DNA from 2 places in the Sporosarcina sp. P17b genome. Region 2 is predicted to be linked to the other one. Evidence: predicted binding sites of a transcription regulator. Region 2 holds the regulator's gene; the other holds the start of a gene.
The links. The regulator LexA, encoded in region 2, represses DNA repair genes until DNA is damaged. The targets are predictions, from matches to a motif close to CGAACATATGTTCG.

Region 1: uvrB (excinuclease ABC subunit UvrB) is a predicted target of LexA. The motif match lies at 2,422-2,435, and genes of this name have one in related genera.

The regions. Positions count from the first base shown of each region.
Region 1 is NZ_PDYP01000008.1:28,167-44,156, reverse strand. It holds gene uvrA (excinuclease ABC subunit UvrA) at 1-359, opposite strand, end outside; gene uvrB (excinuclease ABC subunit UvrB) at 367-2,349, opposite strand; gene CSV76_RS10735 (IDEAL domain-containing protein) at 2,558-2,815, opposite strand; gene CSV76_RS10730 (ABC transporter permease) at 3,022-4,233, opposite strand; gene CSV76_RS10725 (ABC transporter ATP-binding protein) at 4,217-4,963, opposite strand; gene CSV76_RS10720 (HIT family protein) at 5,085-5,510, shown strand; gene CSV76_RS10715 (YtxH domain-containing protein) at 5,698-6,054, shown strand; gene CSV76_RS10710 (HTH-type transcriptional regulator Hpr) at 6,245-6,808, shown strand; gene CSV76_RS10705 (hypothetical protein) at 6,919-7,104, shown strand; gene CSV76_RS10700 (YjcZ family sporulation protein) at 7,148-7,249, opposite strand; gene CSV76_RS17325 (hypothetical protein) at 7,394-7,540, opposite strand; gene CSV76_RS10695 (peptidylprolyl isomerase) at 7,760-8,719, shown strand; gene yhaM (3'-5' exoribonuclease YhaM) at 9,277-10,215, opposite strand; gene CSV76_RS10680 (ATP-binding protein) at 10,215-13,067, opposite strand; gene CSV76_RS10675 (metallophosphoesterase family protein) at 13,069-14,271, opposite strand; gene CSV76_RS10670 (ABC transporter permease) at 14,912-15,990, opposite strand, start outside.
Region 2 is NZ_PDYP01000001.1:265,391-281,380, reverse strand. It holds gene sirA (sporulation inhibitor of replication protein SirA) at 1-303, opposite strand, end outside; gene tkt (transketolase) at 448-2,454, opposite strand; gene CSV76_RS01390 (DUF896 domain-containing protein) at 2,563-2,799, opposite strand; gene CSV76_RS01385 (YneB family resolvase-like protein) at 2,867-3,520, opposite strand; gene yneA (cell division suppressor protein YneA) at 3,517-3,843, opposite strand; gene lexA (transcriptional repressor LexA) at 4,039-4,659, shown strand; gene CSV76_RS01370 (methionine gamma-lyase family protein) at 4,709-5,968, opposite strand; gene hfq (RNA chaperone Hfq) at 6,063-6,287, opposite strand; gene miaA (tRNA (adenosine(37)-N6)-dimethylallyltransferase MiaA) at 6,328-7,260, opposite strand; gene CSV76_RS01355 (alpha/beta hydrolase) at 7,244-8,170, opposite strand; gene CSV76_RS01350 (glycerol-3-phosphate dehydrogenase/oxidase) at 8,167-9,807, opposite strand; gene mutL (DNA mismatch repair endonuclease MutL) at 9,835-11,661, opposite strand; gene mutS (DNA mismatch repair protein MutS) at 11,667-14,234, opposite strand; gene CSV76_RS01335 (immunoglobulin-like domain-containing protein) at 14,511-15,002, opposite strand; gene cotE (outer spore coat protein CotE) at 15,112-15,669, opposite strand; gene CSV76_RS01325 (YlbF/YmcA family competence regulator) at 15,790-15,990, opposite strand, start outside.

The DNA of each region.
Region 1 (15,990 bases), on a different contig from region 2:
GGTTTCCCAACCCTTGCGTATAACAACCGCAAGTAGTCATAGATTTCCGTAACGGTTCCTACAGTCGAACGCGGATTTTTGCTCGTTGTCTTTTGGTCTATGGAAATTGCCGGTGACAATCCTTCAATAGAATCCACATCCGGCTTGTCCATTTGTCCAAGGAACTGACGAGCATATGCGGATAATGATTCTACATAGCGGCGCTGTCCTTCCGCGTAGATTGTATCGAAAGCCAGTGAAGACTTTCCTGAACCTGATAGGCCCGTGAGCACGACCAATTTATCACGCGGAATCTTCACCGTTATATCTTTTAGGTTATTCGCTCGCGCTCCTTGTATTATAAGTTCTTTATTTTTCATGCGGACTCTACCTTTCTGCTTTCAGTTCTATTACCGTGTCGCGTAGCTCTGCAGCTCTTTCGAAGTCCAAAGCTTTCGCTGCCTCTTTCATTTCTTTTTCCAATTTGATTAGCAATAAGCCTTTCTCGTCTTTCGAAAGTCTCTTGCCGTTCGTTACCTTCTGCAAATAAGATTCCGTTTCTTCAGCTACTTGAGTCGCACGGATCAATTCGCGAATTGGTTTGACGATAGTTGTCGGTGTGACTCCGTGTTCTATATTATATGCCTTTTGAATTTCACGACGACGCTCTGTTTCATCAATGGCTTTCTTCATTGAATCTGTCATTTTATCCGCGTACATAATAACGCGTCCTTCAGAGTTACGCGCAGCTCGACCGATCGTCTGAATCAATGCACGTTCCGAACGCAAGAATCCTTCTTTGTCTGCATCCAAAATCGTGACCAATGAAACTTCCGGAATATCTATACCTTCACGTAATAAGTTGATGCCGATGAGTACATCGTACGTTCCGACACGCAGTTCACGAATAATTTCTGTCCGTTCAAGCGTCTTGACGTCAGAATGTAGATATTGAACTTTAATCCCGATGTCCTTTAGGTAATCCGTCAAGTCTTCTGACATTTTTTTGGTCAGTGTCGTAATCAATACTCGTTCATTTCGCTCGATTCGAAGGTTGATTTCATCCAGTAAATCATCAATCTGTCCTTCAATCGGTCGGACTTCAATGATAGGATCAAGTAATCCTGTTGGACGAATAATCTGTTCAATCATTTTATCTGTATGCTCTATTTCATATGGTCCTGGGGTTGCAGAAATATACATCGCTTGTTTAACATGTTTTTCAAATTCCTCAAACATTAATGGGCGGTTATCCAAAGCAGATGGTAAACGGAAACCGTGTTCCACCAAAACTTTTTTACGCGCTTGGTCTCCGTTGTACATACCGCGGATTTGCGGCAAGGAGACGTGGCTTTCATCTACGACGATCAAGAAGTCGTCAGGGAAATAATCCAGAAGTGTATAAGGGGTTGCGCCTGCTTCACGCAATGTTAAATGTCTAGAATAGTTTTCAATACCCGAACAGAAGCCCATCTCGCGCATCATTTCCAAATCATAGCGCGTCCGTTGCTCTAGGCGTTGCGCTTCCAATAACTTATCGTTATCACGTAAATATTTAAGCTGTTCTTCCAACTCGATTTCAATATTTTCAATCGCTTTTAATAACTTCTCTTCGCGCGTGACGAAGTGAGATCCTGGGAAAATAGCGACATGATCACGATCGCCGATGACTTCACCTGTTAAGGCATCCACTTCACGGATCCTTTCGATTTCATCACCAAAGAATTCAAGACGTATACAACGCTCATCGCGTGCTACCGGGAAGACCTCGACTACATCCCCTCTGACACGGAATGTACCACGTGTGAAATTGATATCATTGCGTTCGTACTGGATGTCCACTAGTGTGCGCAACAATTGATTACGCGGTATTTCCATCCCTTTACGTAATGAAAAGACCATGTCATTATATTCTTCCGGGGAACCGAGACCGTAAATACACGATACGGATGCAACAATAAGTACGTCATTTCGTTCGAATAAAGCACTAGTCGCTGAGTGACGAAGTTTATCGATTTCATCATTGATTGATGAATCCTTCTCAATGAATGTATCTGTCTGCGGAACATATGCTTCCGGTTGATAAAAGTCATAGAAGCTGACAAAGTATTCTACTGCATTATCTGGGAAAAACTCTTTGAACTCGCTATATAATTGGCCAGCCAACGTTTTATTGTGGGCAATGACCAGTGTAGGTTTATTAATTTCTGTCAGTACATTGGAAACCGTAAATGTTTTACCTGTTCCTGTTGCACCGAGCAATGTTTGATGTTTCTTACCTTCTTTTATGCCATTAACAAGGCTAGCGATCGCTTTTGGCTGATCTCCTTGCGGCGTATATGGTGCCTGCAATTGAAATGTTTCGTTCAAATGGTTCCACTCCTCTTCTTAAACACCTGTCCTTCTATTTTACCACACCTCGTGTTTTTTCTAAAGAAATAACGAACGTACGTTTTAAGCTAACTCTCTATGTACTTTATTGTACCCTTGTACTTTGTGAAAGAAACTTACAGCTATGACATTCTCTACAATAAAAAAACACTGCCAGGATTTCGCCCTAGCAGTGCCTATGAATACATTATTTTGTTTTAAGTTCATATCCTTGTTCTTGTGAAATATCGAGTAATTGTTGTGTATACAGGTCGAATGCGTCTTTGTCATTTTGATCTAGCGCTTCATCAATCAAGGTCATGATTCGCGCTTGCGTTTGTTCCCAATGAATGTGTTGTAGAAACAGATCCCAATAGATTTCATTCAGCAGCTTTTCCGCTTGGAGAGAAGTACTGTTGTTACCTACCGCTTTCAAAAATTCAGCATATGAGTTGTTATTATTCATCTCTCTCACCCCTGATACCTTTTAGTAATTATATATGCAGTAGAATATGAATTGCAACCTTTAATCTAACTATTCGAACTTTTGAATTACTTTCGTATAAATAGTAGAATATTGACTAGGTACATATATTCAGATAATTCTGTTACAAAATGAATAATTACTTGAAAACTATTTCTTACTAACACCATTTCCTTTTACGCCTATCATCATATCTCTCTCACTTGTTCTTTCGTTAATCGAATCGTCGCTTCTCCGACAATCAATGCAACCACCGCAATCAAGACGGGTGTAACGCTTAAGCCATATAACGGCAAGGCCGCCAATAATAGAATAATCGCTTGTAGCCAAATCAATTTTCTTACTAACGAACGAACCGCTTTGATTTGCGATTTTTCCTGCATTTCAGGAAACAGCTGATCCATCGTGAATTCGACTCCGCCTTCGAGTGCCAAAATCAACTGAACGGCAGTCGCAAAGGCTAACGCTCCTACAAATATGAATGACACAATTGGCAATGGTATTAAAAACGCGCCCAATGCAGATAATGCCGTCAATCTTACCCACAACCAAAATGTATCATCTGTACGAATGAATGTCCGGACAATTAAATAATTCTGCACATCTCTACGTTTAAACGTAGAACGTTTCATTGCAAATTTCAACCAGCTACGCTTACTTACTGATCCAACCAAATGTGGTACTTCCGTAAAATAATTCGCGAATCGATAAAACCGCATCATACGATTTTGTTCCAATTCAATAAACTGCTCATAGGGGAACGGATAGTGTGCTGCTTTTTTATCCCAATACTTCGCATAGAGCATGGCGATCAAAATTCCAATGAAGATTGCCACTGGACTCCAACTCAATGCCAATAGAATCGTTAAAAATGTTAGAACTAGTCGAACAACACGATCGGGCCATACGAAATCATGATTGGCGATCCGAACGCTATATTCAGTCGCTACAAACAGTCCTTTAAAAGCGATGATCACTAACATGATTAACATATAATCCGTTCCAGTTCCCACTTCTGTCGCCTTTAATAAAGGCAACGCGACGACCATGGCGATTAGCGGCAATGGCAGTTGGGAAAATGTCGACCAAGTTTTCGAACGTTTCATATAGTTCGGCAATTGATTTTCCAATGGCAAGAAAAATACAATGTCTGCCGGCTTAAGCAAAGTAGTCGGCGCCGCCTTCATTAATAATAGTGCAATGACAACGGATATGATAAAGGCAGACGGGAATGTAACCGGTACTCCCTTCAACCATTCACTGTACGCATAGCCCCCTGCCCCAATTGCGAACATGAAGACGATGGCCAAATGTCCTGTGAATACATAGCGCATATATTTCTGTAATTCATTGACATAATGGAAGAACCGCTGTCCCCAAATCTCATGCATGTTGTTCATGATCGGTTTCCTCAGTCATAGCAATATATAAATCATCCAGTGTGGCATCCGGTCGTCCGAACGCCTTGCGCAAGTCGTCCATCGTACCATTCGCACGCACCCGTCCTTCGTGCAACAGGATAATACGATCACAATATTTTTCAGCCGTAGCGAGCACATGTGTCGACATCAAAATAGAAGCGCCGGCATTTTTTCTCTCGATGATTTGATCAAGCAATGCACGAATCGCCAACGGATCCAATCCAACAAATGGCTCATCGATAATATATAATTTCGGTTCTACAAGGAAAGCACACATGATCATGACTTTCTGTCGCATACCTTTGGAGAAGTGCGCTGGAAACCATTTCAAGCGCTTTTCCATACGGAACTCTTTTAACAATTGTTCGGTACGGATTTCAAATTGCTGCTTGTCCAGACCGTATGCCATTGCAGTCAGTTCCAAATGTTCTTGTAATGTAAGTTCTTCGTATAACACGGGCGTCTCTGGAATATAACTGAATGATTGGCGGTAATGTTCTTTGTCACTAAATGTAGCACCATCAATTTTAATTATTCCTTCGAGCGGGTTCATAACACCTATAATATGTTTAATTGTTGTACTTTTACCTGCGCCATTTAGGCCGATCAACCCGACCAATTCACCTTCTTCTATCTGAAATGAAAGATCATGTAAAACCGGCTTGCGCGTATAACCACCTGTTACATGTTCTAGTTCTAGGATTGCCATTGTATTTCCCCCTATCTTCTTTTATTATTTTAGCAAAGAAATTCTAAAATTGCTTTATCCGCCTTCGTTAACTATCTGAAAATATGCTACAATACATCCAAACATGAAAGGAAGTGTAGAAATGACTTCATGTATTTTCTGCAAGATTGTAGAAGGAACGATTCCAGGAGAAAAAGTATACGAAGATGAACATGTCATCGCCTTTATGGATATTATGCCGGTTACAAAAGGCCACGTACTTCTAATTCCGAAAACTCACCGTGAGAATTTGTATGAATTAACTGAAGATGAAGCAGGAAATCTATTTAAAGTAGCACCAAAAATTGCCAATGCTTTAAAAGAAGAATTTCAGCCATGCGGCATGAACCTTTTGCAAAACAACGGTTCCTTCGCAGGACAGTCGGTTTATCATTTCCATATGCACTTAATTCCTCGTTATGATAAATCAGATGGTCTAAACGTAGAATTCCATACAAAAGTGGAGCAGTTCCCTATGGACGTTGTCTCTGAACTAGCATCAAGCATTTCAAAACGCCTGCAACAATAACACACCGAGTAAGTAGAAAAGAAGTACATTGTATTTCTTTCTACTTCATTTGATAAAAACCTGCACTCGCTTCTACCTTTTAGGTCGAAATGCTTTTGATTGTATAATATTTCATTAATTTTCTTGCTCATATACGTAGTAACATGCTTTAATAAAATAATAACTATACAAAAGGAGTGTCGTCTACATGAAAGCGTCCACATTCTTTATTGGTCTGGCAGCTGGTGCTGTAACCTCTGCTGTAACGGTTCTATATTCTACTCCAAAAGCGGGTAGCGAACTACGAGACAGCGTCAAAACTGCATCATTGGAACTGAAGGATAAGTTGAAAGATGTCAAAGGTCAAGTAGCAGATTTAAAAGATTCTGTAACGGATTTATCTAAAGAAGCAAAAGAGCTTGTACCAGAGACTGTCGAAGAAATGAAAGTTTCCGTAGCAGACTGGAAGCGCTCGACTGAGCACAATAAGAAGCGATTAGAGAAAGAAATTTCTGCCATTCAAAATGCATTGGATGATCTAGAGAAATCCATCGGAACTCGTTAATCTATTTCTCTTTCGGCGTCCATCCAGTACTTGCTGGTCAGCGTGTGCATACCCACATGATACAAGCTATTAAACAGCTGTATTACATGGGTATATACACCTAGGTATAATTATTTTATTATTCCGTCTTTTTTATTTGTTGCTTTTTTGGTATAATAAATAAAAAGACTGACAGAAAGCAGGTGTCTCGATGGCAGAGCAAATCATTTCACGTAAAGATGCCATGATCTTCAATCAGCGCGTAGCCCAAATGTCCAAAGCATTATGGAAAGCTGTAGAGAAAGATTGGCAACAATGGATTAAACCGTATGACCTCAATATCAACGAACATCATATCTTATGGATCGCTTACCACCTTGAAGGCGCCACCATTTCAGATATCGCCAAGTTCGGAGTTATGCACGTCTCAACTGCCTTCAACTTCTCCAAGAAACTGGAACAACGTCAACTTCTATACTTTTCCAAAAAGGAAGACGATCGTCGCAATACATATGTGACGGTTTCAGAAGAAGGCAAAAAGTTGCTCGTAGAGATGAACGCAAATTATCATAATGAAGATTACAGTGTTCTTCAAGGGTCACTTCCTATTCGCGATATTTACGGGAAGTTCCCAGAATTTCTCGAGGTCATGTCTGTCTTACGTAATATTTATGGCGATGACTTTATGGATATTTTCGAACGCGGTTTTCAAAACATCGAGAAAACCTATGTCGACTCGAATGATTACCTAACAAAATCTCGAGTGGAGTCTTAACTAAAATCTCGAGTGGAGTCTTAACTACCTTCTCCATACAAGGTTTAGGTTTTTCCTTTTGCTCACAAATTCTGCTATGATGGTACAGAAGCAGAAAGAGGAGGTCTAAAATGGTTATAGCGATTACCATTCTATTTTCATTGTTCTACTTATATCAAATTAATAAAATGACATTTGCTCTTTGCCAATCTAGAGAGATTCCAGAAGAAAAGCAGCCTAAGATATATCGGACTGTAAACATTCTAATCACAATCCTCATTTTATCCTTATATGTAGAAGTATTCTTTAGCGCATAACACTATGTATTGCCCACCCCCATTGCTGGGGGCGGGCTTTTTTTTAGCACAAGTATGCAGCACCTACAATGATCAACAAAATGAATAACACAACAATTAAAGCAAAGCCTGATGATCCAGAACCGCCTTGAGTGTAACCGCTCATGGTGACACCCCCTTTCACATTGTATCCTATGCGAATGTCGAAAAAAACGGTTGGGCATATCAGATCTATCCGTTCAATTGAGTGGTACAAAACACAAATTATCGCAAAGAATAGACCGCTAATTCGCATAGGAATTAGCGGTCTTTAAATGGAAAGATGAAATAACAACCTTCTATTAGTAGCACCTTCACTTCTATAATTCACGATATATAGGAATTGAAATTCATTCAAATAATGATTGTTATGCAATGAACTCGTTGTATCCATAATTCCCCCTGTTGAATAAATCAAGATTTCCCTCAAAATGTTTTATTGCCATCCACCTTTACCTATTCTTAAAATCGAGTTGATTCGTGTGTTATTTAATTTGGTATCTCGTATTTTGTACTATTCAATCGAATGGGTTACATTTCAGACGAAGGGAACCTTTTTGATTTCCATCCGTTCTATGCTATAGTGTTTACTTAAAGAATATACAGAATCAATACTTAGATTAGGGGAGTTAATTACATGAAAAAGAAAATGTTAGCATTTACACTTGCAGCTTCGGTTGCCGCTTTATCCGCATGTTCTGGTGGCGGCGATGAAAAAGTCATGACATCAAAAGCAGGAGACGTTACGAAAGATGAATTCTATCAAGAAATGAAAGCATCTGTCGGTGAACAAGCTCTACAAATGATCATCTTGGAAAAAGTTTTGGATGATAAATATGATGTAGACGATAAGCAAGTAGACGCAGAATTTGATAAAAACAAAGAACAACTCGGTGAAAACTTCGATGCATTCTTGGCTCAACAAGGTCAGACGCCTGAAAGCTTCAAGAAAATGATCCGTTTAAATAAACTACAAGAAGCTGCATTGACTGATGGTGTGGAAGTTTCTGATGAAGATTTAGAGAAGCGCCTTGAAGAATCTCAAACTGAGATCAATGCTCGTCATATCTTAGTTGAAGATGAAGCAACAGCAAAAGAAGTAAAAGAGAAGTTGGATAAAGGAGAAGACTTTGCAAAAGTAGCAAAAGAATTCTCTACTGATCCAGGTTCTAAAGACGAAGGCGGCGATCTTGATTGGTTCGCATACGGTGTCATGGTTCCTGAATTCTGGAACGCTGCATATGACCTAGAGCCAGGCAAAATCAGTGAGCCGGTTCAATCAGAAAACGGCTTCCACGTTATTGAAGTAAAAGAAAAGCGTAAAACTGATGATGAAAAAGTGACTGACGAAAAGAAAGATGAAATTCGCCAAGAACTATTGATGGAAAAAGCTGACGAGAACGAACTATTGGCTAAAGTTTCGAAGTTAGTGAAAGATGCTGACGTGAAGATTAAGGACGAAGATTTGAAATCCGCTCTTGACCTGTTCAAGATGGATGAGAAACCAGCTGAAGACGCTCCTGCTGTCGAAGAAGAAGCACCTGCAGAAGACGCTCCAGCTGATGACGCTGAAGTAGAAGTTGAAGAAGAAAAGTAATTGGTACATGAAAAAGGTCTGTCTCGGAAATTCCGATGACAGACCTTTTTTGTTGTTTTACAAACCCTTTTCTCTTCTTGTGTTTTGCAGAGGTAGTGGTTTGACTAGCAATGTAAATGGGGTGATCATTGGCCCCACTTCGACGGTGGCGGATGGCTTCCGCAATGAGCCAGGCAGGAAGAGCGCCTGGCTGTCTCATTGCTACGCCTACCACGTGCAGCCGCCTACGTTAGATTATGTGTAGGGCAGTTCTGATTCTTCTTTTGCAAGAATAAGGAACGAATACTACCAGGTCACTGGTTTTATCTTCTATAAACCGCAACCTGACTTGGTAAGTACTTAGTAGCGCAGGCACAACTGCGGGGTAGGCCGTGGCCATGAGACAACTGGCAGCTCCACCGCCAGCTGGCTCATGGCTGTAGGCAATCCCCCACGTGCCTGTGCGGGTCCGAAAAGCAGAACCTTTACTTATTTCCATGCACAAGTCATCCTCGAGCAACGACCCAATAAGTAGATCAACGTTGCCTTCTACTACCCTGACTCGTTATTTACCTACATCACTCAAAAGTTGGCTTATAGAACGAACGGTTATCCAGTGGGAATACGCGCTCAGAGAACTCGCCTGGCGTAGTTTTCGACATGACGCGGTTCAGCATATTCATCTTCGCATCGATATTATCAATATAATGAAGAATCTCCGCCTCCTTCAACATCGGACGCTTCGGACTGCCCCACTCCTCTTTACCATGGTGAGACAACACCATATGCTGAAGCAACATCACTTCCTCGCCCTCAATCTCCAACTCTTCTGCAGCCTTGGAAATTTCATTGACCATGATCGTAATATGCCCTAGCAAATTCCCTTCGATCGTATACTGCGTACCGACCGGGCCTGACAACTCGATAACTTTACCGATATCATGCAAAATAATTCCTGCATACAGTAAATCTTTGTTCAATGTTGGATACAATTCCGCAATTGCCTTACCGAGTTTCAACATCGAAACAACGTGGTCTAATAAGCCTGAAACGTAGTCATGATGATTTCTCGTAGCCGCTGGATATAATACGAAATCTTGCTGATGTTTCTTCAATAAATGACGTGTCACGCGCTGGATTTGTGGATTCTGCATTTCAAAGAAATACTGCATTAATTCGTCTAACAATACTTCCTTGCTCTTTTCGGCAGAAGGTACTAAATCCGCAATTGTTACCCCTTCATCTTCTTTCGCAGGACGAATTGCTTTCAAACGAAGTTGATTTTTTCCACGGTACTCATGAATTTCTCCGCCTACTTTTACGATGGTTGCTCCCTGATACATCTGAGCTTGTTCTTCACCCGCATCCCAAAGTTTCGCTTCAAGGTCACCACTTTTATCTTGCAGAATCAACGTCATGAACGGACTCCCTTGCTGTGTGACACCTTTTGTTGCCTGCTTAATCAATAAATACATGTCGATTGTTTCGCCGACTTGATAGTCAAGTAGTTTTTTCATCAGTGGATCTCCCCTTTAACTTTTCGTCCAATCTCAATTGTATGAGGTTCACTTGGCCATTTCGACTTCATTTCTTGATGGCAAGTAAAGTACAGAAATTGATGAGATGGTTGTAACTCCGTAAGTATTTCTATCATACGCGAAAGTCGCTCATTATCAAAGTGAACAAATGGGTCATCCATAATAATTGGAAACGGTGCGCGCTCTGATAATTCATACGCTAACGCCAAGCGCAACGAAAGGTAGGCTTGCTCTTTTGTCGCTTGACTAAGCTCATTGATCATGAAAGATTGCCCTTCTGTTGTGACTGCCTCGAAATAGCCTTCCACAGTTAAGCCAAGCGTCGCATATCGATTCCCAGTTAATTTGCTAAACCATTCATTCGCCTGAAGAAGAACGGCCGGTAATTGATGTTCTTTCCACTCGCTCATCGTTTGCCGAATTGCCTCACGGACGGCTTTTCGGATTACCCATTGTTCTGTCATATCTTCTAGCTCAGCTTTTCGCACTTCAAATAATTGCTGAAGTTCGCTATACGTTCGGCTTGCAACCATTTGCGAGATTTCATGTCCAACTTTCACTTGCTCATCTACAAGCTCCACTACTTCTTTGCGAATCATTTCCAGGCGGTTTGTCGTTTCACTGCGCTGTCGCTCAAGTTCAGGTAAGGTCCACTCTTTAACTACCGGTTCCTTGGTATATAAGGACAGTTGTGCTTCTACTTCTTTTAGCTGTCGTTTTAATAATTGTGCATCTTGATCTTGCTGATATGCTGTGTAAAATTGTTCTTTTTCTGATACCCCAACAACCTCGAACAATTGTTGAATTTCTGCTGTTACCGTCTCCAACAATTCCTGTGTTTCAACTAATTGCTCTTTAATTTCACGTAGCGTTTGTTCTTTACTTAGATGCTTTTCTTGTAGGCTGTTCTGACGCTGTAGTTCTTGACGAAGTCTCTCATACAAACCTTCTTCAGCCACTGGCCCGAGTACTTCTTCCACTTCTTGAATTAATGACCGTATTAGCTGTGTCGTAGTTTGTAGACGTTGTTGCCATGTTCTCTGATCTATCTCCACGTCTTGATACTCGCGCAACAAACGAAAGCTTTCTTGGATATTGAATGTTGGATCGAATGGCTCATCTCGTAACAGATCTTGCAACTTCTTCACCGCTTGTTGTTTTAACTGATAAAGTTGTTCCATTTCCTCTGCGTATTTCTGCAATTTACGATCCATTCTTTCAATCTCTGTTGATATTTGTTGCTGATCACGTTGTTGCATGTCATGACGTGCAGCTAGCTTTTCCAGTTCGATCGCCAGCTCTTCATGGTCTCGAATGAACGTTTGCTGGTCTGATACAGAATCAGGTTTTTGTGTAAATAACCAAAATCCGACCGCCATGACTACTAGACCAAGCCCCACGAACAACCACTGCTGCTGCATGACACTATATGCCCCGATCACTAGTCCAATGAGCAAAATAATGATCGGAACCATTCCATTCGAAGCCTGCTGACCCCCTGCAGATACAATGAATTTAGCTTCTGCAAGTTTACGCTGCAATTCCGGCCAGGTTGCCAGTTTCTCTCGTTCAGAATCAGTCAATCTCAAACGTTCAGTCCGTTCTTTTTGTCGCTCCGCTTCTTGACGTTCACTTTCCGCCTCCGCCAATAAGCGCTGCAATGCTTTTAATTGCTGATCCATTTCTTTCTGTTCTTCAAGAACGGGTTCGAGTTGGCGTTCACGTTGAATGGAAACATCCATTGTCCCTATAGATGCTAGTTGTTCATCCGTTAATCCTAAACGATTGATGAACTGGTGCCGTTTCTTTTCAAGTACTTGTATTTCCTGTTCAGCAGTAAGCCGCTCCGATCGTAATCGATGCCATTCTGCTTCTTGTGCTACCCAGCGTTCCAGTTTTTGTTGTTCACTTTTGGGGCGCAAGTCGATCAATTCCGATTGCCACTCCGCTTGTTCTTTCTCTAAACGTGATTTCTTTAACTTCAATTCTGATTGCTTACTTGCAAGTTCTTCGTAACGACGAATACCTGCTGCTGGAAAATCATCAGGTAGATGGGAGATTTGTTCAAGTAATTGGTTGCGCTGTTGCTGCAACGGAACAACTTGCATCGCGATTCGCTGTTCTTCAGATTGCTTGTAAAGGCGCTGCTCTTCTGAACGTAATGCCGCCACTTGTTCGTCAAGTTCTTGCTTGCGAATAGTCAACGGTTCATACGTGGAAAGCTTTTGTTGTTCTTTCAACATCGCTTGTTCCAGTTCACGTATTTCGGCCAGTTTTTTATTCATGGGTGGTATTTTGCCCGATTTTTTGAAGAGGCCACCCATTTCCTTCTCCATCTTCTTTTCCACTTTCCATAACGTATCGAGACCTGTCGTCCCAGACGCAAGTAATGTCCGACTCAAATCATTTTCATCCATTTTCTCAAGATCTTGTAGTTGGAATAAGGAGAAAGAGAAGATCGATTCAAATGCTTGCCGATCATAACCTCTTAACAACCTCTTCAATTCCTCTTCTTCTGCAATACGTCCATCATCAAAACGGATAGAGACGTCACCCGAAGACTTTCCACGCACTCGTTCGATCATCCAATTACCATACTCTTGATCATCTATATAGAGACAGCCACCGTATTTCCCACCTGTTTTCGGTTCATAGCGTAGCTCTTGTTGATTCTTTTGAGGAAATCCAAATAAAATATGAAGGATGGCTTGCTGAATAGTCGTTTTCCCCGCTTCATTCGGTCCATATAACAGGTTCATGCCGGGTCGCAAATCCATTTCCAAATTTTCATGCTGACCGAATCCGTACAGAAGTATTTTTCGGATTTTCATTTTAGCCCTCCTTCCACATTTCATCCTCTAGCAATGCGGCTGCCTGCTGTTTCAATCGCTCAAAATCTGTAGGTGTTAACGCTTCTAAATAGCGACCCGCTTTATGGCTATACACTTCTTTTACCAAGTCATTCCAGTCATCTGTTTCCCAGCCGGATAACGTGCTCTCCACTGGCTCAAGTAATGAATTTGAAACTACCGTATCTCTGATCAATGGCCATTCAATCGATGAAATCCAGACGAATGGCTCCATGTCTTCATATTGTTCTCGCAGAATATCAAGCCACTCCACTTCAGATCTAGCTAAATCGTTTGCTAGCCCTTCCGTATGTTCCATCACTAGTTCTACGACGACACTGCCAATTTCGGCTGTCAATTGATCAACGGCTTCCTGACATGCTGAAATCCAGTCATCCGCATATTCGATTCCTTCGCATGAAACAGTCAATGACGTGAAGACAATATCCGACGTTTCCACAAATGTAAGAGACGTGTTGGAAGGTGTCAACGAGACGTCGTAAAATCCTTTATGCCCTTGTTCATTACGGTGCCTTCCTTGAATATTACCTGGATAGACGATGGGCGGTTCTTGAGACAACACTTGGCGTTTATGAATATGACCAAGCGCCCAGTAATGGTAGTGCTTACTTTGCAATTCATTGATAGTAAACGGTGCATAGACGGCATGCTCTGCGTCACCCGCCACACTTCCGTGTAACAGGCCGATATGTATTCCATCTGCCGCATTTGGATAGTGCGAAATCATCGGTTCTTTGACATGACGCTGCGGGTAGCTAAAGCCGTGTAAATAAATAGTTTCATTACGAATAGTTAGTTGTTTTTGCTCTACATGTTCAGAAAACACGTGAACGTTTTCCGGCAATGACACGCGAGTCCATCTGCCTGCTAAATGGTCGTGATTTCCATATGACAGGTAGACCGGGATCTTCACTTTTTGAAGTTGTTGCATACCTTGCTGGAAACGAATTTGCGCACGCAAGCTACGGTCTTCACCGTCGTATAGGTCACCGACAATGACAATGAAATCCGGTCGCTCTTTAACTGCGTAGGCTATGAATCGGTCGAACGCAGCGAATGTAGACTGCTGCAGTCGAGCGAGCTCGTCCGGCCCTGCTGCGGACATGCCTTTAAAAGGGCTGTCCAAATGCAGGTCGGCTGTATGTAAAAAACGGATGGGTTCCATAGGTTGCACCTCTTCCACGAATACTTGTTCCTATTTTACCATATTTCATCTATTACTGGAAAGCGGACAGGCGAAACAGTAGTAAATGGGAAAGCACCGTTAATCGACGTTCCAGGCGGACGCTTTCCTGCGGGCATGGCTTGAGTCTCCTCGTACTCACTAACTCCCCTTACACTTGAATTTGAACTTGAACTTGAACTTGAACTTGAACTTGAACTTGAACTTGAATAAGTTTAGGCATAACAACAGTTCACACACTACTTACAATGAGTGATATAAGTACCTCCACTCAATAAGTAGGATGGAAGCGGAAGCTGGTGGCGAAGTGCAAAGACGTGCTCCTAACGCTGCGCTTTTACTCGCAAAAGCCGTTCTTCGTTACGGCTCTTCCCGCAGGATCAGCTCGAAAGGAGAGACAACCAAAAGGGAGCTTGCGACCTGGTTGGCTCACCGAGAGCCCATGGGAAAGCGTCCGCCAGCTGGAGCTTCCATCCCTTGTACTCACTAACTCCCCTTACTCTTGAACTTGAACTTGAACTTGAACTTGAACTCGAACTTGAACTTGAACTCAAACTTAAATCCACATAAAAAAAGTATCCCAAGAAGCACTGTAACTTCAAGGGACACTCTTCACCTAAACCTATTCCTTTCCAAGCTGTATAGCCTTCTTCAAATCCTTAAGCGAACGAGACGGCCCATACATCAACACACCGCCACGGTACACCTTCGCACCGAACCAGCCAAGGATGAAGATCGTCACTAGCATGATACCGATCGAAAGCAATGGCTCCCACAACGGTAAATCGAGCATACCAACCCGCAAGAACATGACGAGTGGAGCGAAGAATGGGATGAAGGAAGCAATTTTCAAATAGCCCATCTCTGGATTCCCAAGCCCCGTTGCAGCGATAATGAAAGCTGCCACGACGAGTAACGACATCGGCATAATCATCTGTTGTACGTCTTCTGTCCGGCTTACTAATGAGCCAAGTAGCGCGGCTAGAGTGGCATAAAGGAAATAGCCTAGCAAGAAGAAAATGACAGCATAGACCAGCGTGCTAACTTGCAAGTTTTCCAGGCTGAAGAATGCAGATAGTTCATTTTCCTCTCCTGTGGATGATAGTTTATAAGCCAAAAACCCTGATACGGCATAGACTAGAATTTGCGCAATCCCGAGCGATCCGATTCCAAGCACTTTCGCAAACATATGCTTAACAGGTGATACGCTTGAGATCAAAATTTCCATTACACGTGATGATTTTTCCGTAGCTACTTCCGTCGCAATCATCGAAGAATAAATGATCACCGCAAAGTAAATGACGAACATTAATACATACACTAAGACTCGAGCTTGGTTCAGCTCTTCTTCTGACTTTGCTGTTTCTGAAATATTATGCTTTTCAAATTGAATCGGCGCAAACAACTCAGAAACTTGTTCGCCCGATAAAGACAGCTGTTCAGCTTTCACTTGCGTTTGAATATTTTGCAATGCATCTTGTAGAGCTGAAGGCAAAAATTGATCTACCAAACTACCTGTTGTATAAGATGCTTGGATAGTTTGATCTTTATCAAAACTCAATACCATGAACGAAGCGATTTCTTCCAATTTCACTTGCTCTGCCAACTGATCTTGCGAGTCTTCTGTCAGCTCCAATGAAATTCCTTGTTCATTTTGCTGAAGTTGTTCATGCAACCGGTCAAACAATACCCCACTCTCAT
Region 2 (15,990 bases):
CATTCGAGAACCTTGGCAATACACTTGAATACTATGTGTCCCCATTTTAATGAATACCTCACCTTTAATTAAATGTGTTAATCGATATTCATTATGATAGGAATCCAGGTTATCAAAACTTTTCGCCAAATTATGCTGAATGATGGAATCAAGTTCTCTTTGATTTAACTGGTCACATAAGTATTCAATTTCCTGATAGTTTGTAGAAGGGCCAACCGTTAGAAGTTCAAATAACAAACGTTCACGCCCCATTATGAAGGATTGATAGGCTGACTTAATTTTAAATATTTCATACTTTCTCATAAAGAACACCTCCTGCTATCTATCATAGGACGTGTAGTAGATAAATCATGTCAGTTTGCGGAAAACTTCATCACTATTATTGTCGTAAAGCTGCGCAAAAAAACACACGACTCTTTAGAACTTAGAGTCGTGTGCCCAAAATAATTAGTTATTTAGTAAATTTTTCATTTCTTTAACAACGTTTTCTACAGTGAAGCCATATTTTTCAATGACTAAGTCACCTGGCGCACTTGCACCGAATGTGTCGATTGCCATGACAGTACCTTCATCACCAGAGTATTTATGCCATCCAAGTGAAGCACCCATCTCAATCGCTACTCTCTTCTTGATATTCTTTGGTATAACAGAATCTTTGTATGCTTGATCCTGCTTCTCAAAGAGATCCCATGAAGGCATTGAAACGACACTGACGTCGATATCTTGTTCTTTAAGTGCTTTCTGTGCTTCCACAGCAAGACTTACTTCAGAGCCGCTTGCTAGCAGTAAACCATCTGCTTGCTCTTTAACAGCAGGTGAAATGACGTACGCACCTTTTGGAACGTATTCCATAGCAAGCTCTTGTGATTTTGGCAATACTTCAAGATTTTGTCTAGACAATACCAACACAGTTGGTGTGTCTTTTGAAGTAGCAGCTGTATGCCAAGCGGCAGATGTTTCATTTCCGTCAGCCGGACGAATGATAGACAATCCAGGCATCGCACGTAATGAAGCCAACTGTTCAACAGGTTCATGTGTTGGGCCGTCTTCTCCGACTGCAACGCTGTCATGTGTAAAGACGTATGTCACAGGTAATCCCATTAGCGCTGAAAGACGAATAGCAGGTCGCACGTAATCGCTGAACACGAAGAATGTTCCGCCGAAAACTTTCACTCCGCCATGAAGAGTCATACCGTTAAGTGCAGTCCCCATCGCGAATTCACGTACTCCAAACCAGATATTCCGTCCCGAATAATCACTAGCGGAGAAATCACCCGTATTTTTAATTGTTGTCTTATTTGATCCTGCAAGATCCGCACTACCCCCAAATAAAGCGGGAACAGCTTTCGCTAATGCATTGATTGAATCACCAGACGCAGAACGTGTCGCCACAGAAGCACCTGCTTCATAAACTGGCATTTGGTCCTTTAAGTCAGCTGGAAGTTCATTTGCAATCGCTTGTTTAAATTGTGCAGCTAATTCTTTGTGTTCGTTTTGATAACTTTCGAACAAGTCATTCCATTGTTGCTCTGATTGCACGCCTAATTGATCTGTTGCTGAATTGAATCGGTCATAAACTTCTTCAGGAACATGGAAGTCTTCTTCGAACGTCCACTTATAATACTCTTTTGTAAGAGCCATTTCATCTTCACCTAGTGGCGCTCCATGTGCATCGGCCTTACCAGATTTGTTTGGTGAACCATAACCAATGACAGTTTTCACTTCAATGATTGTCGGTCCGCCTGTGTTGCCTTTTGCTGCTTCAATTGCATCTGAAACAGATTTTATATCATTGCCATCTTCTACTCTTGAGTAGTTCCAGCCATAGGATTCAAAGCGCTTTTTAATGTTTTCAGAGAAAGACATATCCAAGTCGCCATCTAAAGAAATATCATTACTGTCATATAATACGATCAATTTATCTAATTGAAGATGGCCAGCCATAGAAATAGCTTCCGCTGCTACGCCTTCCATTAGATCGCCATCACCACAAAGTGCGTATGTGTAATGGTCTACAATATCAAAACCTGGTTTATTGTACGTTGCAGCAAGATGTTTCTCTGCCATTGCCATACCTACAGACATACCAATTCCTTGTCCAAGAGGTCCTGTAGTCGCTTCCACTCCTGCTGTGTGTCCGTATTCCGGATGTCCTGGAGTTTTTGAATCCCATTGTCTGAAGTTCTTTAAGTCATCAATACTCAAGCCATAGCCGCTCAAGTGTAACAAGCTGTAAAGTAACATCGAGCCGTGACCCGCTGAAAGTACAAAACGATCACGATTGAACCATTGTGGGTTGGATGGATTATGATGCAAATGCTTCGTCCATAATGTATAAGCCATCGGTGCTGCGCCCATCGGTAATCCTGGGTGACCTGAATTTGCTTTTTCAATCGCATCGATTGATAATGTTCGGATTGTTGTTATTGCCAGTTGATCGATTTTTTCGGTCATGCTGTACATCCTTTCCGTCCTGTCTCATATGAGTGTTTTATAGTACATATTCCTACTCTAGTGTAGTCAATTCCAACGCTAATTACAATATTAATCCTTTACCTATCATCAATTTAGCGGTTTTTGGTTCGCACGAGCTTGTTTGACTTTTTCAGGTGTTACATCATTTCCTTCTGGATCCAACACTTTGACCGATTCAATTGTCTCACGCATACTTGAACGGAATGTTTCTAAGTATTCTTTTCTTAGTTGCGTTTGTTCTTTGGCTTCTTCAATCGATAATCCTGTTGTTTTCTTTTTTTTCGCAAGTTCATTGATACGTTGTATTTTCTTTTCTGATAGCATTATTAAAAGCCTCCATAAATAAGTCGTTTAGTAAAATGTAAACAACCTGGAGGAAAAGTGCAACCTATTAGTGTTGCTGTGTTATAAACTCCCTATACCTTCTATGAACCGTCGCTTTGCTAACCGCATGACCTAACCCATTTAATACAGTTGCAATTTCTTCGTATGTTAGACCTTTGTTGCGTAGTGAAACAATTTCTTCTATTGGAAGCTCAAGTCGCTCACGCCCTGGAGCTTGGTCGATATTACGTAAATTCTTCGAAGGATCATACCCTTTGTCAACAGCACGTTTCATCCCTCTACGTATTTTTGCATTATGTAATTTCCGTTGATATTCTTCTACGATTGCAAGAATTTCAAGCAACATCGTATCCATTTCATTCAGTTCTATCGTACCGTTAGAATGATTGGTAATTACAGTAGTCTCACTTTTAGCAATCACATGTAAAATTGCGACCCTTGCATTGCCTCGTCCTAACCGTGTTTCGTCTTGAATGAACAGTGCATCGACTGTGCCATCTTGGATTTGATCCAACATAGAAAGAAGACCTTCCCGATCCATGTCATAGCCACTTTGCCGATCTGTATAGATTCCAACACAATCATAAGATAACTCAGACGCTAATTTTTCAAGTTCTTCTTGTTGCCTAATAATAGATTGTTCTTGGGTCTCCTTTTCTGTACTCACACGGCAATAGATTACACATCTCTTTTCTGTCATCTGGATCCCTCTCCTACTTCAGCTACTCGGATATCTGTCTGTTTATCCATTTTAACAGGCACACGTAGTAATTCACCCGAAACGATTTGATCAGTAGGTAATTCATTTAATGAGCGTACTTGTTCGATCCAGTGGCTAGTTGGTATATCTTCAGAGTAGTTGGACGCTAGCTGCCAAAGTGTATCTCCTTCATTAATAACGATTTCCATATAGTGATCTTCTTCAGCCATTTTATCGAACTGAACCCAAGCGAATGAAACACAAACAGCTAATAATACTGCAAAATAATAATTATTTTTGATAAATTCTTTAATATACTCCATCATAATTCCTCCTCTATTTCCTGTATTTAGAATACACGTTCGGAATACTTGTTCTTAATTATAAGAGAACATACGATTCCATGTCAAGCAAAATTAGAACCTTTGTTTGATTAGTAGCCGAACACATGTTATACTATATTCAAAATAGTGGTTCAGTATTCCATTGCTCGTAAACTAGTAGAAGAGGTGAATCTGTTGAAGAAAATATCAAAAAGACAAGAAGAAATACTCGCTTTCATAAAAGATGAAGTTCGTTTAAAAGGCTATCCACCTTCCGTTCGTGAAATTGGAGAAGCTGTTGGACTGGCATCAAGTTCCACGGTTCACGGTCACTTATCAAGACTCGAGAGTAAAGGTTTCATACGCCGGGATCCAACTAAACCCCGCGCCATCGAGATCTTGGATCCAGAAGGATTGGATGAATTAAAAAGTGGTGTTATGCATGTACCATTAATCGGGAAAGTTACTGCTGGTAATCCAATCACAACAATTGAAAATATAGAAGAATACTTCCCATTACCAGATACGTTTGGTTCATCAGAAGATGAAATCTTCATGTTAGAAATTGTAGGAGATAGTATGATAGAAGCGGGAATTCTTAATGGGGACCGTGTAATTGTTAGACAAACACACTCTGCAAGTAATGGTGAAATTGTTGTTGCCATGACAGAGGAAGACGAAGCAACTGTTAAACGTTTCTTTAAAGAAAAAGACTATTTCCGGCTACAACCAGAAAACTCCTCCATGGAGCCGATCATTGTAGATAAGGTTTCTATATTAGGTAAAGTTGTTGGCGTATTCCGTATGATTCATTAATAAAAAAAGTGTATCGTGAAACCTAGAAGGTTTTCGATACACTTTTTATTTATACTAAGTTCTTTTCAAGCAACTGTTCCATAGAATCGAGCACAGCCGATTTTACATGCTCATAGGTCAAACCACCTTGAATATATGCTGTATAAGGTGGTCGAATCGGGCCGTCAGCTGTTAATTCAATACTGGACCCCTGAATGAATGTACCCGCTGCCATGATGACGTCATCAGCATAACCGGGCATATATGAAGGTTCCGGTGCGTACTGGGCATTGATTGGGGAATTTTGCTGGATCATCTGACAAAATGCAATCATTTGTTCCGCGTTCAAGAAATTAACTGATTGGATTAAATCCGTACGACGCTCACTGTAATGCGGTGTCGTGTCCATACCGAAACTGCCAAAAAATGCAGATGTGAAAAGTGCGCCTTTGACTGCCTGGCTTACTACATGCGGCGCTAAGAAGAATCCTTGATACATCTCCAGTAACGTGTCGAGTGACGCCCCTGCTTCGGCTCCAAGGCCTGGTGACGTCATACGATATGCACACTTCTCAACCAAGTCCTTCTTGCCCGCTATATAACCACCTGTTCTTGCTAATCCGCCACCTGGATTCTTAATAAGTGAACCTGCCATTAAATCAGCTCCAACTTCAACAGGCTCTTTCATTTCAACAAATTCTCCGTAGCAATTATCTACAAAAATCACGACATCTTCCTTCATTTTACGTACTTCCTTAATGATCGCTTCTATTTCATGGATTCTGAATGACGGATTGCTTGAATATCCTTTTGAGCGTTGAATGGCAACAATCTTCGTCTTAGAGGAAATAGCTTCTTTTGCTTTTGCGTAATCAACAGATCCATCTTCTTTCAAATCGATATGCTGATAGGATATTTGAAAGTCTTCCAATGAACCTGTATCTTTGCCGTTCCCCGAAATAATGGATTCTAATGTATCGTATGGCTTACCTGTTATGTAAAGCAATTCATCGCCTGGACGTAATATTCCAAACAAGCTGATTGTAATAGCGTGTGTGCCGGAAATAATCTGATTTCTTACGAGACAGTCTTCCGCCCCGAATACATCCGAATAGACTTGTTCCAACACATCACGGCCGCTATCATCATATCCATAGCCAGTAGAGCCTGATAGATGAAAGTCGCTTACTTGATTCTTTTTGAATGCTTGTAATACTTTTCTTTGGTTATAAAAAGCGATTTCTTCCATTGTCTTCACAAACGGAGCGATTTCTTCTTCTGCTTCTTGAGCTTTTAACAGTAATTTCTCATTAATTGGTGCGATTTGCATGTGTAGTACCTCATTTCATATTATCATCTTCTATTTTAGCAGATGGAATGCGTATGCCAAATAAAAGACAACAAAAAAACAGGCAAGCGCCTGTTTATTGTTCATCTTTTAAAATAACCGGTTTCGAAGGAGCATACGTAGAGATTGCATGCTTATAAATCAGCTGTTGTTTACCATCTGACTCGAGTAGAACGGTATAATTGTCATATGACTTGATTAGACCTTTCAATTGAAAACCGTTAAGCAAAAAGATTGTAACGAATGTGTTGTTCTTACGTAAAGAATTCAAAAACGTATCTTGCATATTTCCTTGTGCCATTCAATTGCCTCCTCATTCCTATTATTAAGTTATTCCCTACTTACTTCTGAAAATCCTTTATTATTTTACAAGTTGCTTGAAAAATTTCTTCCGTAGATTGATTAGCATTTACCCATTGAACCGGTAATTTATTACGGAAATAGGTAAGCTGTCTTTTCGCGTAATTACGTGTGTTTTTCATCACAGCTTCAATTGATTGTTCTTTCGTCAATTTTCCATCAAAGTAGGAGATCAACTCTTTATAGCCTATCGCCTGAACTGATTGCGTTTGACGAATTCCCTTATCCCATAATTGTTGGACTTCTTTAAACAAACCTGCTTCTACCATTTGTTCAACACGCAAATCGATTCTCTCATAAAGTAGTTCGCGGGGAAGATCAAGTCCAATAATCAACGAGCGATACATCGGCTGATTTCCTGACTGTTTTTCGTGATCTTGTTTTGTCAGACCAGTCACTTCAAGGATCTCAAGCGCACGCACAAGACGTCTGTGATTGTTTGGGTGTATTTTCTCCGAGCTTTTCGGATCTAACTCCGTCAGTCTTGCATGCAATACATCAGCCCCTTTTGCTTCAAGCTCTTGCTCCAGACGCGCACGCACTTCAGAATCAGCAGCCTGTTCTGTAAATCGATAATCGAATAGCACCGATTGTACATACATTCCGCTACCACCTACAATAATCGGCAATTTCCCGCGAGATTGAATATCTGCAATCCATTGTCTAACTGCCTGTTGATATTCCGCCACAGAAAACGACTCTGTCGGTTCTTTTACATCAAAGAAATGATGTGGAATTCCATTCATTTCAGATGCATGGATCTTAGCCGTACCGATATCCAGTTCTTTATAGACTTGCATAGCGTCTCCATTAATGATTTCTCCATTAAATGATTTGGCAAGCGCTGTACTTAGTGCTGTCTTCCCTGAAGCTGTAGGTCCTACTACTGCTAGTACATCAAATGGCAGATTCATGTTTTTTCATCCACTCCACTATAGTCGTATACACTTGTTTATAATTAGTTTCTTGTAGCATTTCATGTCTGCCGCCTTCAAACAGCTGAACAGTAACATGTCGTTGATTCGCTTTATCAAATTGTTTGGCTACTTTCCAAACACCCTTCGCTCGATTCCCAACTAAATCATCAGTTCCTGATAATAATAAAATGGGCAGTTCATTTGGAATATTTAACAAGAATTCAGGAGCTTCTATAGAGTTCATTCCTTCAAGCACCACACGGAACATTTGAGCAGTCGGCACAAACCCACACGCTTCATCTTCTTCATAATCGCTGACACTTACCGTATCGCGTGATAACCAAGAAAATTCACCTTCGTCTGGGAATTGTTTTGAATAATTACCGAAGACTAAACTGTTTAAAAGCTCATCTGGTTGCTCTTTCGGATATTTGTCTTCTCTATATGCAGCTAATGCAATCGCTGCATGCGCTGTAAGCTCAGAATTCGATCCAGTGCCCGATAGAACCACACCACTAAGCGTAGAACCATATAACTGAATATAGCGCCTCGCAACGAATGAGCCCATGCTGTGCCCTAGTAGCACTAACGGAAGTTCAGGGTTTTGTTGTTGATAGGCTTGGTTGACTTCAAATGTATCATCTACTAATTGATCGAATGTGGCAGATTGACCTAGATAACCATACGTATTACCGTTTTCGATAGCCGTCTTACCATGACCACGTTGATCGTGGAGCGTCACAACATATCCTTGCGATTGTAAATGTTTTGCAAAACGATCATACCGACGACTATGTTCCGCTAGTCCATGAATGATATGCACACGTGCTTTCGGATTCGTCGCTGGTGTATAAGCTCTACTGTACACTTTTGTACCGTCACGCATCTCTATCCATTGATCCGTCATGAGCTTACACTCCCTTTCGCTTCCGCTATTGCATTCTTCAAATCATTTTCGTGAATTGATTTCTCACTGTCCGTGTAGTGCAATAACGTAGCCATATAGTCTGTTACTTGTGCTGCCAATGATTCTACTACATCGATTTGAAAATACAGATCTCCTTTTCGGCGAATAAAGAAATCACTTGGTGAAGTAATCATTTCATAATGAATGCCATATAAAATCTCTGCACGTAAACTAACAGGCAACTCATTTTCCTCTGCTGAAACTACATGGGCAAATTGGAATACTTGATCACTATTTCTACCATAAAATGAAGCAAGACGTGCGCCTTGCTGTGAAGTTAAACCAAATTGGGATGCACGTTCAGCCTGTTGATGGATAAACTGTTGCAAATCCTCATCATTTTCGAAATCACTTCCGGACACACAGATGTTTTTAGTTTCACAGTGCTGGATAAAAGGCTTTTCTAATCGTTCGGCAATTCGATCCACTACGACTTCAGCCATCTGTCGGTAACCCGTTAACTTTCCGCCAGCAATTGTTAGCAGCCCAGGTGCCGTTTCCCACACTTCATCTTTTCTTGAAATTTCAGAAGCATCCTTGCCTTCTTGAGCAATCAGTGGACGTATTCCAGCCCATGTGGATTCTACATGATGACGTTGCAGATGAACACTTGGGAAAATTTGATGAACCGCATCAATAATATAATTAATATCTTCTTCTGTCGCTACGGGATTCTGTTTATCATCTGAGTAAAATGTATCAGTCGTTCCGATGTACGTCTTATTCTCTCGTGGAATAGCAAATAGCATTCGACCGTCTGAGTTATCAAAATAGATTGCTTGTTGCAGTGGGAATATGGATTGATCAACAACGATATGAACGCCTTTCGTAATATGCAATTGTTTCTTGTGTTGGCTACTAACCTTTTTCTGTAATTCATCAACCCATGGACCGGAAGCGTTGATGACCATTGAAGCCTTTACCGAAAACCGTTCGCCCGTCTGTTGATCACTTAAGACAGCTCCCACAATATGTTCGTTTTCAAAATTGAATTGTTCACATTTCATATAATTTAAACAAAGAGCACCTTTTTCTGATGCTTTCTTTAACACTTCAATCGTCAAGCGCGCGTCATCAGTTTGATATTCTACGTAATGTCCGCCGCCTTTTAAATTTTCTTTCTTCAACAATGGTTCAAGTTCAGCTGTTTCTTTTTTTGTTAGCATTTCACGACGTTCTGCATGCTTAACCCCTGCCAGTAAATCGTAAACGAGAAGGCCAACCGAAGTAGAATATTTGCCATACGTTCCTTTTTTATAGATCGGCAATAACATCGGCCTGGATTTCGTAATATTACGCGAATTGCGGAAAACGATTTCCCGTTCTTTCCCCGTTTCCGCCACGATCTTTACTTCAAATTGTTTTAAATAACGTAAACCGCCATGTATCAATTTTGTTGAGCGACTAGAAGTGCCTGCAGCGAAATCCTGCATATCAACTAGGGCAACCGAAAATCCTCTTGCAGCCGCATCTAATGCGATACCCGCCCCTGTAATCCCTCCACCGACAACTAATACATCGAATGATAAGTTTTTCAGGTTCTGAATTCTGCTTGATCTCTCTAATGTTGAAAACATAAAATCGCTCCTCTCTGACTTGCTTTGTTACATCACTCGTTTAAACATCTTCTCTAATTCATAGGTTGTAAAGTGGATTAACACAGGACGACCGTGTGGACATGTGTACGGATTGCGACAAGCACCAAGATCCGTGAGCAAACGTTCCATGTCTTCTTGTCTCAAATAGTAATTTGCCTTGATAGATTTTTTACAACTCATCATGATAGCACTTTCTTCGCGTAATTTCTCAACATCCACTTTTCGTTTCTCAAGCACTTGCTCTATCATTTCTTCAATGATTGAAGTAGCCTGTCCTTCAGGAAACCAAGAAGGATATTCTTTTACTGTATATGTGGCAGGACCAAATGATTCTAAAAACACACCGACTTCTTCCAGTGCGCTTTTGCATTCCTCAATCTTCACTTGTTCATCAGCAGAGTAATGAAAGACGAGCGGCAAAAGTAATTGCTGACGCTCACCTGAATCTACTTGACCAAGCTTCACCTTAAAATATTCATATTTGATTCTCTCTTGGGCTGCGTGCTGATCGATTAAATAAAACCCATCCTCATTTTGCGCAACAATATACGTTCCGTGAACTTGTCCTATAGGCACAATGGACGGAAAATGGTTTCCTTCTTGCTGCTCTTGTTCATACACAACAGGCTCTTCCGGTATAGATTCATCCCGCTGCTCAAAAATAGCTTCTGGAAATACCGATGTTGTCAGCTCTGTTTCAGGTTCTTCCGCGGGCATAATGGTCGGTGAAACTTCTAGACCACCTAATGGAACGCTCACTTCTGGACGGCGATAAGAAGGTGTCCAAATAGATTGCTGTTCAGAATCCCTTTTTATTGGCTTCTCTTTCTTTACCGCGTCAGGGATTATGGTGACTCCTTGAATCGCTTCTTTGATTGCATTTTTTATAAGAGAAAGTAATTCGCCTTCTTTACTAATACGGATATGGCGCTTTGCTGGGTGAACGTTAACATCCGTCAAAATAGGATCGGCTGTAATATCAATGACCGCAATTGGAAATCTTCCAATTGGTAAGTACGTATGCATCGCATCTATTGCTGCTTGCGTCCCCGCATAGCTTTTAATCCATCGCCCATTCATTAGAAGTGAAATATAGTTTTTCGAAGCACGTGTCATTTCGGGAAGTGTAATAAACCCCTTCACCTTGAAATCAGCATCCTCTTTTTGAAATGGAATCATTTTACGCGCAACTCCAACACCGTATATATCTGATAATACCCGTAATAAATCTCCTGAACCTGATGTTCTGAGAATTTCATGCTGATCGTGCGTTAATGAGAAGGATATGTCAGGGTGACTCAGTGCTAATCGGTTTAATAAATCAATGGTATGTCCCAGCTCCGTTTGAATTGTTTTCATATATTTTAAGCGTGCTGGTGTATTGAAGAATAGATGTTGTATGAGAAAATCTGTCCCTTTTCGTAAAGCACCTGCTTCATATTTCAGTACTTTCCCACCTTCAATCTCTACTACAGCACCATCTTCACCATTCGATGTCCATAATGAAACTTTCGACACAGCCGCAATACTCGCTAATGCTTCTCCGCGAAATCCAAGGGTACGGATACGAAATAGATCATGTTCATTGGATATTTTACTAGTAGCATGCCGTTCAAAACAGCGGATAGCATCGTCTTCAGACATACCGTTACCGTTATCGGTTACGCGAATAGAAGAGAGTCCCGCTTCTACTAGAGATACTTCTATTTTTGTACTCTGCGCATCAATCGCATTCTCCACTAGTTCCTTGACGATTGAAGAAGGACGCTCCACTACTTCTCCCGCTGCGATTTTATTGGCCAAGGTGTCATCCATAATGTGAATTTGATTCATCCCATTCACTCCTTCTTGTCTTGCATCAAACGTTCTTTCCATTCCATTAATTTTTGCATTGTCTGCATGGGTGTCATGTTCATCAAATCTATCGCTTCTATCTCTTCAAGCAACGTTTGTGTTTCTGGTGAAAAAATCGGTTCGCTAGTGGTATCAAAGAAAGCCAGTTGCTCCGATACAGAAGAAGCCCCTTTAGTTGTACTGTCTTCTTCAAAACGCTGTAGCAATGTTTTCGCACGTCCGACTACATCTGCAGGGAGACCTGCAAGTTCAGCTACATGGATTCCGTAGCTTCGATCGGCTGCACCTGGTAATACTTTGTGTAAGAACACAACTTTACCATTTTGCTCTTTGGCTGCAACATGAACATTCAGCAAGCGATCCAACACATCTTCTAATTGGGTCAATTCATGATAATGCGTAGAAAACAGTGTATTGGCACCAATTTCTTCGTGGATATATTCCATCATTGCTTGTGCAAGTGCCATCCCATCATATGTTGAAGTGCCGCGTCCGATCTCGTCAAACAATAACAAGCTGTGAGACGACGCATGTGCAAGTGCATATTGAGACTCCATCATTTCCATCATAAATGTACTTTGGCCAGACGCTACATCATCTGCTGCGCCAATCCTCGTGAAAATTTGATCTGTAATAGGCAATATAGCCTTTTCACAAGGTACGAAACAACCGATTTGCGCCATCACTACAGTCAGTGCTACTTGGCGCATATATGTACTCTTACCGGACATATTTGGACCTGTTATGAGCAGCATATTTTCATCTTCAGCAAGCGTGCAGGAATTTGGAATATATAGAGAATGATTCATCATTTTCTCTACGACAGGATGCCGGCCATTTTGTATATCGACTGCTTTCCCTGCATGGAATTCGGGTCGAACGTATTGATTTTTCTCCGACACTTTCGCAAATGCTAGAAGTACATCCAGTTCACTGATGACAGCAGCCAGTTGTTGAATTCTTTGTACGTCTCCTTTTACTTGTTCACGAATGGATTGGAACAATTCAAGTTCTAATGTCTGGCTGTCTGCTTCCGCATTTAGAATTAGCTCTTCTTTTTCTTTTAACTCTGTTGTTATATATCGCTCCGCATTGGCGAGTGTCTGCTTGCGTTCATAGCGTGACAGATCAGCTAAATGAATATTGGATTTTGTAATCTCAATATAATAACCAAATATACGATTATAGCCGATTTTTAACGTTTTAATCCCCGTCAGCTGCCGTTCTTTTTGCTCGAGCTGCGCTAACCAATTCTTTCCGTTACGTGACGCATCCCGAAGCTCATCCAATTTCTCATGATAGCCGTCTAGTATTAATCCACCATCTTTGGCTGATATAGGTGGGTTAACTGCGATTGCATCCGTTAGTAATTGAAAAGTTTCTTGACACGGGTCCATTTTCTCAGCAAACTGTTGCAACATTGGACGTTTAGATTCCTTCAGTAATTGTTTAAGTTTCGGTATATGAGACAATGAATTCCTTAACTGTGCCAAGTCACGAGCGCTCGCACTGCCCATAGAGATTCTTCCAGCAAGTCGTTCCACATCATAGACGTCATGTAATTCTTCCAGTAGTTCTTCACGTAAGAAATATTCATCAATTAAGTTATTTACAGTTTCCAGACGATTTTCAATCGCCTGACGCTGAGCTAGCGGCTGGTGAATCCACATGCGTAATTTTCTTGCCCCCATCGCCGTAACGGTTTCATCCAATACCCAGAACAATGTACCTTCTTTTTTTCCAGAACGAATGGTTTGTACAAGTTCTAAATTCCGCATTGAGTTCGCATCGATCGATAGTTTTGTATTTTTCTCTATATAGATAAAAGGACGAATGTGACCGAAAACCATTTTCTGCATACGCAACAGATACGATTGTAATTTGCGACAAGCTTCTTGTAGTTCTACCGGCAAATGTTCATATGTGTCGTGACCAATCGATCCCGAATGCTCTGTGTCTTCAATCGAAAGCATAATTTCCCGACTTTCGAACAGTTCTGCGAAAATGACATGAAGTTGCTCATCTACAATAATCTCCTTCATGCCAAGAGCTTCGATTTCAGCAAGCAGTGTACGCTCACTTCCTTCTATTAGTTCTACTTTTCCTTCGCCTGTACCCACATCTAGATAAGCTAATGCATAACATTGATTACCGAGACTATCGACGGCACCGATAAAATGATTGGCTTCTGTGTCAATCGTTTTACCTTCTGTTAATGTGCCAGGTGTAATCACTTTGACTACTTCACGTTTAACAATTCCTTTTACCGATCGCGGGTCTTCCATTTGCTCGCATATCGCTACTTTATAACCTTTATGAATTAATGTTTCAATATATCCTGTGGCGGAGTGATACGGAATACCGCACATTGGTATACGATCACGTGCGCCTGAGTCCCTACTCGTTAATGTGATTTCTAATAATGCAGATGCGTTAACAGCATCCTCAAAAAACATTTCATAGAAATCTCCCAAACGGAAGAATAAAAACGCGTCCGTATATTGTTCTTTAATTTTCAAATATTGTTGCATCATTGGTGTATGTTCAGACATGGTAAACCCTCTTTTTCTCGCTCATTTTCTATACATTATACCAAACCCCCTTTGAGTTAACGAATCAAAAGGGGCTGAGGTATTTTAAAATGTAGAAGGGATGTAATGAATTGAATACAAACTACTTTAAAAACAACAAAAAAACATCTCGGTTGTTAACGGCCCGAGATAGTTTTCAATCTTGAAAATCGGTATTCTGTTATTAAAAATAAACAATTGGCCGAACAGCTCCAAATAAAGTAAGCTACCAACTTTAATGACATATGATTGTGCTGTCTATACTGCAGAAATCACTGTGAACGGAACAGCAAGTGTTACTACATAATAAGGGGCTACCGGTTTCAAAAACATTTTGACTAGGCGATACTCTCCTGGCATGAGGGTCACACCTATTATTTCCACGGAAAACAATTGATGAATCACCTTTGCCGGTGCAATTAAACGACCCAAATTAGTGAACTGTGGATTTTCATAAAACACAAAATCTGAATGTGCCAACGTATACCATTCGTTATTTTTCAGTATTTCTATATGATAGTATTCGCCATATTCATAACTAATTTGGCTATCATTTCTTAATGTCGTGTGGAATATCGGCATACCTTCTTTATATTGTTGTGCCGAAATCGATAGCGTCAGACCACTTCTACTTGCCCCTAATTCTTGTTCAGGAGAAGGAGCCGAAAGAGTTTGCATATCATTTCCTTTGCTACATGCTGACAGCATCATTAGAAGTGCTGGAATTATAAACCATTTTATTTTCACCATAGGATCTCCTCCTATCCTAAGGCTACACCCATTACCGCAAAGTAAACTTGATACAGATCATTTTTATTAACGTATAGCAAATAAAAAAAAGCCGGTGAAACTCCCGGCTTTAAAATGGTGAATCTTTACGCTGAGGCGGTTGATGCGGTCTCTCTTTATTCGGAACCTCTTTATTCTTTTTATCTTCCATCACAATAGAAGAAGATTCAGCTTCTAGTATTGGCCATTCTTCATCGTACGGATGTGGATGAATCGTTACAGATACTTTTGTTTCACCAATCATCTCAACCAATAACTCTCTTTCAATTGAAATCGAGAAGTTTTGTCCGCATTCAGAAATACTAGCTTCTGTACAATTCGGATGCTGTAATACTGTGACAATCGTTTCCTCTTTTGCTGATGTCGGCTCATCGCGATAATGCAATGCAATCTTATCTTTATAAGGAATCGATTCAGTAAAGACGGAAGTTTTAGAATGATCATGGTGTGAGTACCAAACATTCACATCAAAACTACCGGTCACTTCCACGTACTTACCAACTTTCTTTGCTTGTTGCGTGTGATTGATCACCCAACAGCCCAATATACTTGAAGGACGATTAGGTGGCTTCAGCATCTCAGTAGACTCTGATCGATGCTTCCCTTTGGCAATAACAGCTTTAGTCACAATTTGTCTTAAGTTTTTCAGTTTTCTTCCTCCTTCTTTGGCTTCTATCCATCCTATGCAACAGCAGCCCAGAAATTGAAAAAAATCGGCAAGGAATTTTCTCCTTAGCCGATTTATTATTTAAGACAATGATTTTTTCTGTGTATTTTCTACGTATGAACCTGTTTCACCACGTAAAAGGTCGCCGCCAGTAGACTCGATAATTTCATCCGTTACACTGTTCGCAATCGTATTAGATACCAATTGTAGTAAATCATTCACTTCATCTTGAGACTGTTTGAACTCTTGTACCAATGGAATCGCATCGATTTCAGCTTGGAC